4 regions of the Synechococcus sp. PCC 6312 genome follow, and region 2 is predicted to be linked to each of the others. Evidence: predicted binding sites of a transcription regulator. Region 2 holds the regulator's gene; each other region holds the start of a gene.

Region 1 (3,145 bases), 140 kb from region 2:
ATTCCTTGTTGGATGAGTAGTAATTTCGGCTGGGATTTTATTTACCAGGCCTGGGGTGAGCCTTTTCAAGACCTCGTGAGTTGGATTGCCGAGCATTTTAGCCACTGCGATCGCTTGTTTCGGTTGCCCTTCCATGAACCCATGGCGGCGTTTCCGGTGCTTGAAGATGTTGGTCTGACGGGGAGCCGGCCGCGCTTTAGTACACCAGAGTTAAAGGAAAAATTGAACCTCGACCATCCCCTAGAAAAAACGGTGTTATTGACCTTTGGGGGCCTGGGCCTGGAGCAAATTCCCTATGCAAATCTTGATCGTTTCCCAGATTGGCAATTTATGACGTTTGATCCCAATGCCCCCGCTGGCCTCGCCAATTTACTCAAGCTTTGTGGTCGCACCTATCGCCCTGTAGATATCATGCCTATTTGCGGTCGGATTGTCAGTAAGCCTGGATATGGCACGTTTTCCGAGGCCTTACGCTTAGGCTTGCCCATTAGCAGTTTAACCCGAGATGATTTTGCTGAGGGCCGGCTGCTCCTAGAGGGACTGCGGAGTTACGGCTATCATCAAATCCTGACTCCGGCGGACTTTTATCAAGGCTCTTGGGATTTTCTGAGGGCAGAACCCCAACCTCCCCAAACAAACCTTCCTCTCCCCAGCAACGGCAATCAGGTTATTGTCCAAGCCATACAGGATTTTTTCAGGAAAGCGTCATAAACTATCCCAACTTGTATCAGGATTATTTGTCCGACTTAGGATAGATTCACACTAAAGACCAGGCCTGCATCAACCAAAATCCAGCAAAATCTTCCCGCTCAGGACTAGCTTGGACGGCCAAGAAATGGAGGTTTTTTACTTGAGCTTGGGCCGCCATAAACGCTTCTGCCGCAGTGATTAGGTCTTTATTGGGCAATGTTACGAGTGTCCAGCGGTCATCGGCTCCTGTTTCCAACACCAATTGCGGATCAGGGCCCAGTTCTAAGCTTAAGCAAGCTGGTTCCAGTCCCGACATCCAGGCCGCCAGAGGTAATGCTCGCTGCGAATAAATGATAATTCCGGGAATTAATGACTCAGGATCGAGGCCAGACAAGGAAAACACCTCGCCAAACTTAATCTCCCACTCAGTTGCGTTGGCAAATTCGCCCGCGGGTAGACTGACAAATTGCCATTTCTGACCTTGAAGGGCATCTGGTAATGGTAGGGCTTTGGCCTGGGGTAGTTCGGGGGGTGGGGCAATCAAGGGCTGATAGCCGGGGGTTTGGGGATAGACCTGCTCTTGGCGTTCTGCTAACCACTCATAGAGACCAAAGGTGCGGCGACTCGCCAATCCGGGAATTCCAGCCGCTTCACATCCCCGCAGAATAATGCTGTTCATGGGGCGGCGAAAAAAGCGAATCCGCTCCGGTCGTTCTGACTCTGGCAAATTAAATTCCTGCTGCCACTGCTGAACGGCCTCCTGAATAGCGGACATCAACCAGCGAGCATTGGCTTCTGCTCCAGAGCAATATTTGGCAAATTGGAATGTTAACTGACGGTTACAAATTAAAACTTCCCAGAGTTTCTTTTGTTGTGCATCTAAAATAGGGCGCGAATAAAAATCTAACTCCCAAATTGTCCCCATGCCACCCTATCCCAGTTGGTGAATAATTGACCCTGTTACTACCCCAAAGTCTCTAAGAAGTAATTTGTAGTTGAACCCAGGCCACTTCTAGGTTAGACCCTAGCCGCCCTTTGAGCAAATGTATAAGAAAATACAGATTTTCCGAACAAATAACTGATGCAATCTAGGGTTAAAAGCAGGTAAACAGGTTCACTATCTGAAACTACCGGCATCTGAACGTCCAATTTTGTTTCTGTCTAGATTATTGATCGGACAGATAAATAACAAACCCACTTAGGGGCGGTCACTCACTCACACTCCGTTGAAGTTCAGTGTTTAAGCACGAGACTTTAATTCTTGTTCAATTTATTTAGAGGAATCTCGAAGCGTGATGTTAAAGCTGAAATCGAAACAAGGGAGGCGGGCAAAACGGCCGGGAGTGAGGCTGAGGCTTAATCGCAACTTATTTGCCCAAGCTTTGCCCGCCATTAAATTATCTCCCGCCTGGTTTGCCTGCATTCCGGCGGCTTTGTTCATTTTCTTGGGCTGGGAATTCTCGGCCTGGGCGGCGGATGAACCATTGACGGTGGAAACACTACAAGGGTACTTGAATACAACCTTTGTCTTTATTGCCGCTGTTCTGGTTATTTTCATGAACGCCGGGTTCGGGATGCTGGAAGCAGGCTTCTGTCGTCAGAAAAATGCCGTTAACATCTTGGCCAAAAACTTAATTGTCTTTGCCCTGGCAACGATTGCTTTCTGGGCCCTTGGGTTTTCTTTCATGTTTGGAAAAGAAGGAGGAAATGGCTTTATTGGCCTGGGTGGTTACTTCCTGAGTAGTGAAAGCCCCGATACCTACGAAACCTTTGGCTTACCCATTCCGGTCTTTTTCCTGTTCCAGGTTGCCTTCGCTGGCACTGCGGCCACGATTGTCTCCGGAGCAGTAGCTGAACGGATTAAGTTTGTGGACTTCTTGATTTTTAGCCTATTGTTGGTGGGGATTTCCTACCCGATTACTGGCCACTGGGTTTGGGGTGGCGGGATGCTTGGCTCCATCGGTTTTCTGGGCGAAGGAGTGGCTTTCAAAGACTTTGCTGGCTCTACTGTTGTTCACATGGTTGGCGGCTGGGCAGCTCTGATGGGAGCGGCTTTCTTGGGGCCTCGGATTGGTAAATACAATCCCGATGGCACTCCCAATGCAATCCCCGGCCACAACATGGGCTTTGCGATGCTCGGCTGCTTGATCCTCTGGATCGGCTGGTTTGGGTTTAACCCTGGTTCCCAGTTGGCGGCTGATGATGCTGTCCCCTATATTGCTGTCACCACAAACTTAGCCGCTGCCGCTGGTGGAATTACCGCCACCGTGACTGCTTGGCTTGTTATTGGTAAGCCTGATCTCTCGATGATCATCAACGGAATTCTGGCTGGCCTGGTGGGGATTACGGCTGGGTGCGCCGGTGTGTCCTACTGGGGAGCTGTGATCATTGGGGCTATTGCGGGAATTATTGTCGTCTTTTCTGTGTTGTTCTTTGACAAAATTAAGATTGACGA
Region 2 (3,145 bases):
CGAGAACTTTTTCAGGACTACGGCTACTTTTCCCAGGAATTTGGTGCAGCAACGGATATTGAAATGTGGTTACGGCTGATGAGTCAGACCGGGGTGTATTGTGTCCCTAAAACAACGGCAGCCTATCGAATCCATACCCAGGCCCTGACGATGGGAATGTTTAATCTGCAAACCCTGAGCCAACTCCGCAACATTTTTAAGCTGGCCCAAACTACAAACTTATTAACAGCGTCAGAATTGCACCAGGCCGAAGCTAATTTTCTCCATCAATTTATTTTGGCCGGAACCGTGCGTTTTCTTAGACAGAATCAATGGCCCACAGCCCAAGCCGTGTTTAACCTCTTTGAGTCGGATGCGATGGCCGGGGTTGGCAATTCACCCAAATGGCGGGGATTGCGCTGGGGGCTAAGGGGGGTTTGGCACATGGGGCAACTTTGGGGGTTACTCAGGAGAACCTATAATTAGCTCAACTTAAACCAATCTGGAAATGACATAACATGGTGCGGCGTTTGGGATTTTTGGCCCTTTGGCTAGGATTTGTGATTTATGCCTTTGGTTTTGCCCCACCGGATCAACCGGATACCTTGGCCCTAATTCAACGCTTAGTCGGTGGCCCCTGGGCTGGCATTAACCCCCTGATCATTGCCCTGTTCAACATCATGGGAGTTTGGCCGTTTATTTATCTCTGTGTGCTGCTGGTGGATGGGCGCGGGCAAAAAATTCCGGCTTGGCCCTTTGTCGGCGGCAGTTTTGCGCTGGGAGCCTTTGCCTTGTTGCCGTATTTTGTCCTGAGAAACCCTAACCCAGCCTTTAGAGGGGAAATGGACAAAGGCCTAAAACTAACCGAGTCGCGGGGCCTGGCAGTGAGTTTATTAGTTGGGGGTCTGGCTCTGTTTGGCTATGGTCTAACCCAGGGAAATTGGCCGGATTTTGTTCACCAATGGCACACCAGTCGCTTTATCCATGTGATGAGTCTCGACTTTTGCCTATTAACATTACTGTTTCCAGCGGTTTTGGGGGATGATCTCCAGCGGCGGGGCTTAGGGTGGGGCAGTCTGGCCTGGGTGGCTCTGATTCCCTTTTTCGGCCCCTTAATTTATCTCTGTTGCCGCCCTCCCCTCCAACGCACCGGTAAAGTGTATCCAGAAATACAAAATCCTCCCCTAAAATCCGTTTAAGTATGATGCCAAGGTTGTTTTTCGGGTCTGTGAGTCATGAAACCCGACAATCTCTGGCCTGCCTATTCAAAATGTTGGTAGAATATTATATGTCCCTACCTCAGACCTTGTCCGTTTCAGCCTCCCGACCATCTCTAAGAATTGCCAATTTCTCTCGCAGTTGGGGCCATGGGTCAGGCTCGTTAGTTAGGAGTCTATGTTAGCAACCAAAGATCAGCCCCTAGCAGCAGTGTTTCGGCAAATGAGCAGTGGTGTGTTTCCAGCCACAACTGAAACTTACGAACGGGGTAAAACAATCTTTTTTCCAGGAGATCCGGCAGAGCGAGTCTATTTCTTGCTCAAGGGAGCCGTCAAACTCTCACGGGTTTATGAAGCGGGGGAAGAAATCACGGTTGCCTTGCTCCGAGAAAATAGTGTCTTTGGTGTGCTGTCTTTGATTACGGGTAATCGTTCCGACCGGTTTTATCATGCGGTGGCTTTTACCCCCCTAGAGTTGCTCTCTGTCCCAATTGAACAAGTTGAAAAAGCAATGCGGGAAGACCCAGACCTGCCGATGGTGATGATTCAAGGCTTGTCGTCGCGGATTCTCCAAACAGAGATGATGATTGAAACCTTAGCTCATCGGGATATGGGGTCACGTTTGGTCAGTTTTCTGCTGATCCTCTGCCGCGACTTTGGCGTTCCGACCACAACCGGGGTGATGGTTGATCTGAAGTTATCCCACCAGGCCATTGCTGAGGCGATTGGTTCAACGCGGGTGACGGTGACTCGTTTATTGGGGGAACTCCGGGATCAGGGCATGATCTCCATTCAGAAGAAAAAAATCACGGTTCATAATCCCCTCACCCTCAGCCAGCAATTCACATAACTTTGCGACATTCCGTCAGCTTGAGAAAAGCAAGTATCAAAATCTACTGATATGGCGTGACGCAGACCGTTTTGAGAGAGTAGAAATCTTAAAAAGGCCGCCCATACAGCATTTTCTAATGTGTCCCAATCAGAGCCCTAACTGAGTCAGGCGACAGTTCTGGATAAATCTCAAAAGCAAGATAAAGATTTTAAGGAAGTGGGCCTTTTTATTAATTTTTTGCGCTTGTAACAAAGACTACACTTATTTATTGTTTGCCTGTGATTTGATTGGCATCAGACGCAGGGCTAGTCACCCATTGATGAACTAAAGACGCTTGGAGATCTTCGGCTCCAGGCCCTGTGTATTTTTGATTTGCCTCAAGTTGTTCCTATGCAGGATGTGTCGGGGGATTAAGATGAGCTTGACTTCAACCCAAATTTATTATCTGCGGCGGTGGCTCCAACAACAGACTAATTCGTTACTGATCGAAGAAATTAATCTCCTGATTACTCACGACCTGCTGCTCTTAAATCGGATCAAAGCCCTGCTTCCCTCTCAACAGCAACAACTGGCTACCTTAGTTAATATTCATCAAGACCTCCAGAAAAATCGCCAGGCAATCACCTCTTTGCAGAATTTAGAATCACAAATCCTTGGCCTGCTGCAAATCCAGAAGAAGTCGGCCATCAAAGAACTGCTCCCAACTCAAGCAGATTTAGAAACGTGGCTCGGGACTTTCAACGAAGCAACGCTTGTGGCTCAACGCTACCTTGGCAAAGTCATTGTTCGGAATTATTGGCGTGGTGCAAAACCTATCTCGGCCTGGTTGGCGGATTTTGAAGTTGGGGATTCAGGGTATATTACCTACAAACCAAGTTTTGCTCCAGGCCAGCATAGTCATTTACACCCTGATCAAGAAAGTTACCTGAAGCAGTGGCTAGCCAACTTTATCAACCAATGTCATCGGGTTTTACCAAAATTTCCCCAAATGCTCATGGACGCAATGGCCACCGATTAACCCTGCCCCTCCAGATTCAGTGCCGGCAACTTCGAGGGGTACAATTGGGGTTGGCTTGGTTCTTTGTTCATTGGCCGGGAATCCCCTATGCTCGATTTG
Region 3 (3,145 bases), 560 kb from region 2:
GCCTGTTGTCAAACCTAAGTCCGCTTTAATCATTGAGGACAAAGGGGCCAAGTTAAACCAGACCACAAAGGTTAAGAAAAACGCAAACCAAGTTAAATGGAGAATGCGGTATCGATCTCGGAATGAAAAAAGCTCTCGTAACATAATCAAGTCCTAAATGACTACAAAGCAAATTGAGAATGGGGGTCAGGAAATCTGGAAAAGCGACTGCAAAACCCCATCAGCCGGTTCACCCAGCCGATTGATAGAGGTTAAATTCAAGTTCCTTAAACGAGAATCAACTTGGGATCTGTTGCTGTTTTGACCGCCGGTGCCCGGGGCCGAGCATCAAACCGTTCAATTAATAGGTCAGCCAAAATGGCCTGGAGTTCATCGCAGGGAATACTTTTGCGGACACAGGTTCCCAACTTTGCATCTTTGCCAACTTTGCCACCGAGATAGAGATCCACCCCGTCCACGGTTTCCCCATTGCGCCGGACTTTTGTTCCCATCAGGCCAATATCCGCCACCTGGGGTTGGCCACAGGAGTTGGGGCAACCTGTCCAGTGAATCCGCACCGGCCGAGATAGTTCCAATTCGGCTTCCAGAGCCGTACTCATAGCCACGGCCCGACTTTTGGTTTCAATCAGGGCAAAGTTACAAAACTGAGCCCCCGTACAAGAGACCAGGGAACGATGTAAAGGAGTTGGGTCAATGCCAAACCGACTCAAAATGGGTTCCGCCAACAGGCCAGGGAGTTGAGCATCGGGAATGTGGGTGAGAATAAAATTCTGTTCGACAGTCAGCCGCACTTCCCCGCTGCCATAGGTTTGAGCCAGCCGCCCCAGTCCCAGAAAATCGGAGGCATACAGCCGCCCCACGGGAATATGGAGGCCGACATAATTGAGTCCTGGTTGCTTCTGCGGATAAACCCCAAGATGATCTCGCTTTTCCCAGTTAATTTCATCCTCAGGGGCAGCATTGAGGAGTGGAAAAGCTAACTTAGCGGCCACTTCTTGGCGAAATTTGGCCAGGCCCCACTGGTCAATCAACCACATCAAGCGGGACTTTTGCCGATTCGTCCGGGGGCCATGATCCCGAAACAGTTCCAAAATTGCCCGGCACAGATCAATCACGGCCTGATCGGGAGTTACCCAAGCATCCAATGGAACCGCTGCTTCACAGCGTCGGGATGAGAAAAAGCCCCCCACCAAGACGTTAAATCCTAAGACTCCTTCTCGATAGGCCGGGACAAAGGCAATGTCGTTGATTTCGGCATGGACAGAATTATCGCGACCCCCCTCAAGGGCAATATTAAACTTGCGGGGCAGATTACTAAACTCCGAGTTGCCTTGGCCGTTATTGGTAATCATGGCCTGGAGTTGGGCCACCAGAGGGCGGGTATCAATCAGTTCATCCCGCTCAATCCCAGCGACAGGCGAGCCGGTAATATTGCGGACATTGTCCATCCCCGATTGGATTGACGTTAAGCCACAGGCCTGGAGACGGTCAAAAATATCGGGAATATCCTCAATCCGAATCCCACGAATTTGCAGGTTTTGCCGGGTGGTAATATCGCCACTGCCACTGTCGCCATAGCGTTGGACAATTTCACCAATGGCCTGGAGTTGGTCACTGGTCAAAATCCCGTGGGGAATCCGCAGCCGCAGCATAAATTGGCCGGGGGTGACGGGGCGGAAAAAGATGCCCAACCATTTCAAGCGCAAATCCCGGTCATCTTCGGGAATATTCTCCCAACCGATGGCGGCAAAATGCTCCAACTCGCTCTGGACTGCCAGGCCATCTTTAACTGCTTTGACCGCCTCAAATTTATTAGCCACAACTGATTGCTAGGTCACAATAGCCGTCACTGTATGAATTTATTTCAGGAGGGTTTTGTAACTTAAACTACATTTTCTTGATATCAATGCAATATCATCATGTCAGTGATGCGGCTTCTGCATAGTGTTATTGAATATACATTTTTCCAACAAGAACCTGATATCGGAATCAAAGGAATGTATCTTATTTTACTAAATCTCATCGAGAAATCCGCTACGGTTTAATCCCTAAGTCATCCCTCAATCAAATGAAATCTTCCCGACAGCCTCAGGAGTCACAATTTTGGCGGTGCGTTTAGAGCAATTACAGGCCTTTTTGGAAGTGGCGGAACGGGGAAGTTTTCAACAAGCTGCCCTTGAATGTGGTGTCAATCAATCAACCATCAGTCGCCAAATTCAAGCCTTAGAAACAGAACTAGCAACTTGTTTATTTCATCGGAGTGCCCAAGCCAAGCTCACCGTATCGGGAACAATGTTTCTGAAGCGGGCCCGTAAAATTTGGCAAGAGTGGCAAACTGCAAATCAAGAACTGAGTGAATTTCATCAAGGCAAACAAACAGAATTATGTGTAGCAGCAATTCATTCCGTTTGCGCGACGGTATTACCCCCGCTATTGCCTCAGTTTTGTCAACACTATCCCCAGGTGCAATTACGAGTAACCGCGTTGGGCAGTGATCGGGCTTTAAAGGTCTTGCGGGATGGCCTGGTGGATGTGGCGATTGTTATGAGTCATCGGAATTTAGCTCAGACGGCGGAGTTGGTGGTTCACCCCCTGTATCACGAACCCATTGGCCTGTTAATGGCGGCGAATCATCCGTTAGTCGAAAAGACAACTATTACTTGGGAGCAGATTGCGGCCTATCCCCATGTGGTTTTTAAAGATGGCTATGGGATGCGGCGGTTAGTAGAAGATGAGTTTTCCCGACAAAATACTCCATTAATTGCGGCTCTTGAACTCAATACACCGGATGCCTTTAATGCCGTAGTTAGTTCGAGTCAAATGTTAGCGTTATTGCCAGAGTCAATGTTAGGCGATGCTGCCAAAAATCCTGAATTAGTTGTCCGTTATTTTAACAAGAAAAACTCATCCGATGGGATTGATTTACAACGAGAAGTCACGGTTGTTACGACTGTTGATCGACTCAAGATTCCCCCGATTGCTGACTTCTTTCACCTGATCACCAAAAAGTTAGCTATCACACCTCAGCTTTTAGCGGTTTAATCATAGTTAATTATTTTGAGAACATCATGAGTCGAGCGTTTCGGGAGTTATTAAAAAAAGTTGGCAGTGGGGCCCATACAAGTAAAGATTTAACTCGCTCTGA
Region 4 (3,145 bases), 1.2 Mb from region 2:
TACTGATTGCAGCCGTGGTTTTATTTTTTGTCCAACGCCACTATCGCCTGAGGTTACGGAGCCTAAAACTTGCCAACCGTGTGAACAGCCAGAGTATTAAGCAACTTGCCGCAGATGTAGCCACGGAAATTGGAGCCGGAAGCCTGCGCGAGTATGTCAAGCTCTACGGGCGCGTTAAATCGGACGATCCCTTAATCTCTGAACTAAAGCAAGTGCCCTGTGTATACTACTCCATGCAAGTGATTCGGGAATATGAAGAACGGGTTCGCTCTGAAGACAGTGAAGGCCGGACAGAATGGCGCACAGAACGGCGATCCGACACCATCAGCAGCAACAGCCAATCTACTCCATTTCTCCTTCAAGATGCCCAAGGAACTGTCCGTATTGATCCAGAGGGAGCAGGGGTTGAAACCATCCAAGTCCTGAACGAATTTCGCCCAGAAGGTAACAGTAATCGCCTCTCTTTTGGGGGCTTCTCACTCAACCTAGACATTGCTGTAGGTTCCGGGGGAGGCCGCACCCTGGGGTATCGCTATCAGGAGTCAATCTTACCTTTGGAAAGACAGGTACTCATTGTCGGAGAAGCCAGCGATCAAACTGGAGAATTAGTGATTGGCAAGCCCCAGCAAAACGGACGTAAGTTTTTTATCTCCCTTAAATCCGAAGATACATTAACAAACCACACCCAAAACATCATGACCTACACCACCCTTGGGGCTATTGCCAGCGGCGTGATTGGCGTGTTGGTTGGGATACTGGGCCTGGTATCTTAGGAGGCAAAATAAACCCCAGCCACACAGACTAGGGTCGCCCTCAGATGCATTAGGAAGCCACAGGGTTCAGATAATTCAGCGATTCAACGCTAAATACTAATTTCACTCAGTTGCCGACTCATGTGGTCAAAGGGTTGATCAATTAAACCACCAACCGTCACACCAGCCGCTGTCAATCGTTCTTGGATAATTTCCTTCATGATCTGAATCCCTCGGACTGTGGGGCCAATAGGCACGCCCAAGGAATTGTAGGTTTCCCGCAGACCTTCCAAAACCCGCTCATTCAAGACATCCACATCCCCAGCCACTAGAGCATAGGTCGCATAGCGAAGATAATAGTCCATATCCCGCAAACAGGTAGCATAACGGCGGGTGGTGTAAGCATTTCCACCGGGCTGAATTAATTCTGGTAACTCGTTAAAAAGTCGGGAGCCTGCTTCTTTGACAATCCCCGCCGCATCCGAGTTGATTACACCCGCCGCCTGCACTCGGGCAGAACCCGTAGCAAAATATGAACGCAAGGTATCTACCGCATCCCGATCCAAGTAGCGGCCGGTTAAATCATAGTTTTTAATCAGAGTGGTGACGGCATCCCGCATAAATTCAGTTGCTCCCACGATGTCAAAAATAAATTTAATCAACTTAACTTTGAATCACTACATTCAGGACAGCCCTAGCCAGAATTGGGGCAAGATTTACCTGATTCAAGAAGAATCAAATCTTTATCCTAAAGTGGCTAAAACCCAGGCCTGACTAGACTTTGCAGCTAATCAAAATTTCCCCTAGTCTATCATGCGGGGTTGGCCGGATTGGAAACTCCCGACTTAAATTCCCCAGATTCATGACAAAACTTTACAAATAACGGACACGCTCCCCCAGAAACTTGAGTATCCATGAACAGTTTCTATACATGGAATAATTAAATTTATCTCTATATTTCTGATCAGCATCCCCAGCCCAGCGATCCCCGCCAACTCCGACTAATTCAGGAACGGCTGTAATACAAAGCGGTATAGCCACAGGGTTTAGTAACAATTTATACATTTTATCTCAGCACTTAGGCCTAGATTCGTAGGGATGGAGGCTTTGGCAAAGGCTTTGAATAAAGAAACGGATTGCCTGTGTGGATGTTTGCATTAGTCAAGGCATGATCTTTGCTAGCCAAGTAAAAATGTCTCTGAGGTAAAAACTGGTATATGGCAGAAACTGCACAAGAAGTCCTTAAGTACATTGAGGATAACAATATTGAGTTAATTGACTTAAAGTTTGTTGACTTGTTTGGGATTTGGCAGCACTGCACCTTCCACAAAAGCTTAATTGACGAAGATTCTTTTGTGAATACGGGTGGTGTCGCTTTTGACGGTTCAAGTATCAAGGGTTGGAAGTCTATTCAAGCTTCAGATATGGCGATGGTGCCCGACCCAACCACGGCCTGGATGGATCCTTTCATGGAAATTCCCACCCTAAGCATGGTTTGTACCATTGTTGATCCTCGTACCCAGCAACTCTATGAACGGGATCCCCGCTCCATTGCCCAAAAAGCGGTGGATTATTTAATTGCTTCTGGAGTTGGCGACAAAGTCTATTGTGGCCCTGAGCCAGAGTTTTTCATTTTTGATGAAGTCCGCTACAAGCAATCCGGTCATGAAGCCTACTTCTTTATTGATTCCGATGAAGGCCCTTGGAACTCCGGTAAAGAAGGTGGTGTGGGCTATACCATCGGTAAAAAACGGGGGTACTTCCCAGTCTCACCGTCTGACGGATTACAGGATATTCGGACAGAAATGCTCCTGACGATGGCTAAATGTGGTGTTCCGATTGAAAAACATCACCATGAAGTGGCAGCCGGTGGTCAGTGCGAGTTGGGGATTCGGTTCTCTGACTTGGTTCACGCAGCGGACTATGTGATGACCTATAAATATGTGGTCAAAAACGTCGCTCGCAAATATGGCAAAACCGCAACCTTCATGCCCAAGCCGATCTATGACGACAACGGCACGGGGATGCACAGCCATATGTCCATCTGGAATAACGGTCAACCCCTGTTTGCGGGCGACAAATATGCTGGCTTAAGCCAAACAGCCCTTTGGTTTATTGGTGGCTTGATTAAGCACGCTAAGTCCCTTTTAGCCTTTACCAACCCCACGGTTAATTCCTACAAGCGTCTAGTACCTGGCTTTGAAGCTCCCGTCAACTTGGCCTACTCTGCCGGTAATCGTTCCGCTTCAATTCGGATTCCTTTATCTGGTTCTAATCCGAAAGCCAAACGCTTAGAGTTCCGTTGTCCTGATGCCTCTAGCAATCCTTACCTCACCTTCTCGGCAATGCTTTGTGCTGGCCTGGATGGGATTAAAAATCAGATTGATCCCGGT

What was found. The regulator NtcA, encoded in region 2, controls nitrogen genes in cyanobacteria. The targets are predictions, from matches to a motif close to GTANCNNNNGNTAC.
Region 1: a site for NtcA is predicted at 1,736-1,749, ahead of SYN6312_RS03145 (ammonium transporter). Genes of this name have one in related genera too.
Region 3: a site for NtcA is predicted at 1,878-1,891, ahead of SYN6312_RS05310 (ferredoxin--nitrite reductase). Genes of this name have one in related genera too.
Region 4: a site for NtcA is predicted at 1,802-1,815, ahead of glnA (type I glutamate--ammonia ligase). Genes of this name have one in related genera too.

Annotation. Positions count from the first base shown of each region.
Region 1 covers NC_019680.1:650,530-653,674, reverse strand. The annotation lists gene SYN6312_RS03155 (hypothetical protein) at 1-711, shown strand, start outside; gene SYN6312_RS03150 (Tab2/Atab2 family RNA-binding protein) at 758-1,615, opposite strand; gene SYN6312_RS03145 (ammonium transporter) at 1,986-3,145, shown strand, end outside.
Region 2 covers NC_019680.1:514,935-518,079, reverse strand. The annotation lists gene SYN6312_RS02445 (glycosyltransferase) at 1-465, shown strand, start outside; gene SYN6312_RS02440 (hypothetical protein) at 498-1,178, shown strand; gene ntcA (global nitrogen regulator NtcA) at 1,375-2,046, shown strand; gene SYN6312_RS02430 (hypothetical protein) at 2,444-3,046, shown strand; gene fabI (enoyl-ACP reductase FabI) at 3,134-3,145, shown strand, end outside.
Region 3 covers NC_019680.1:1,070,271-1,073,415, reverse strand. The annotation lists gene SYN6312_RS05315 (NarK family nitrate/nitrite MFS transporter) at 1-144, opposite strand, end outside; gene SYN6312_RS05310 (ferredoxin--nitrite reductase) at 267-1,820, opposite strand; gene SYN6312_RS05305 (LysR family transcriptional regulator) at 2,110-3,042, shown strand; gene SYN6312_RS05300 (anthranilate phosphoribosyltransferase family protein) at 3,069-3,145, shown strand, end outside.
Region 4 covers NC_019680.1:2,973,981-2,977,125, forward strand. The annotation lists gene SYN6312_RS14465 (E3 ubiquitin ligase family protein) at 1-773, shown strand, start outside; gene apcB (allophycocyanin subunit beta) at 863-1,372, opposite strand; gene glnA (type I glutamate--ammonia ligase) at 1,970-3,145, shown strand, end outside.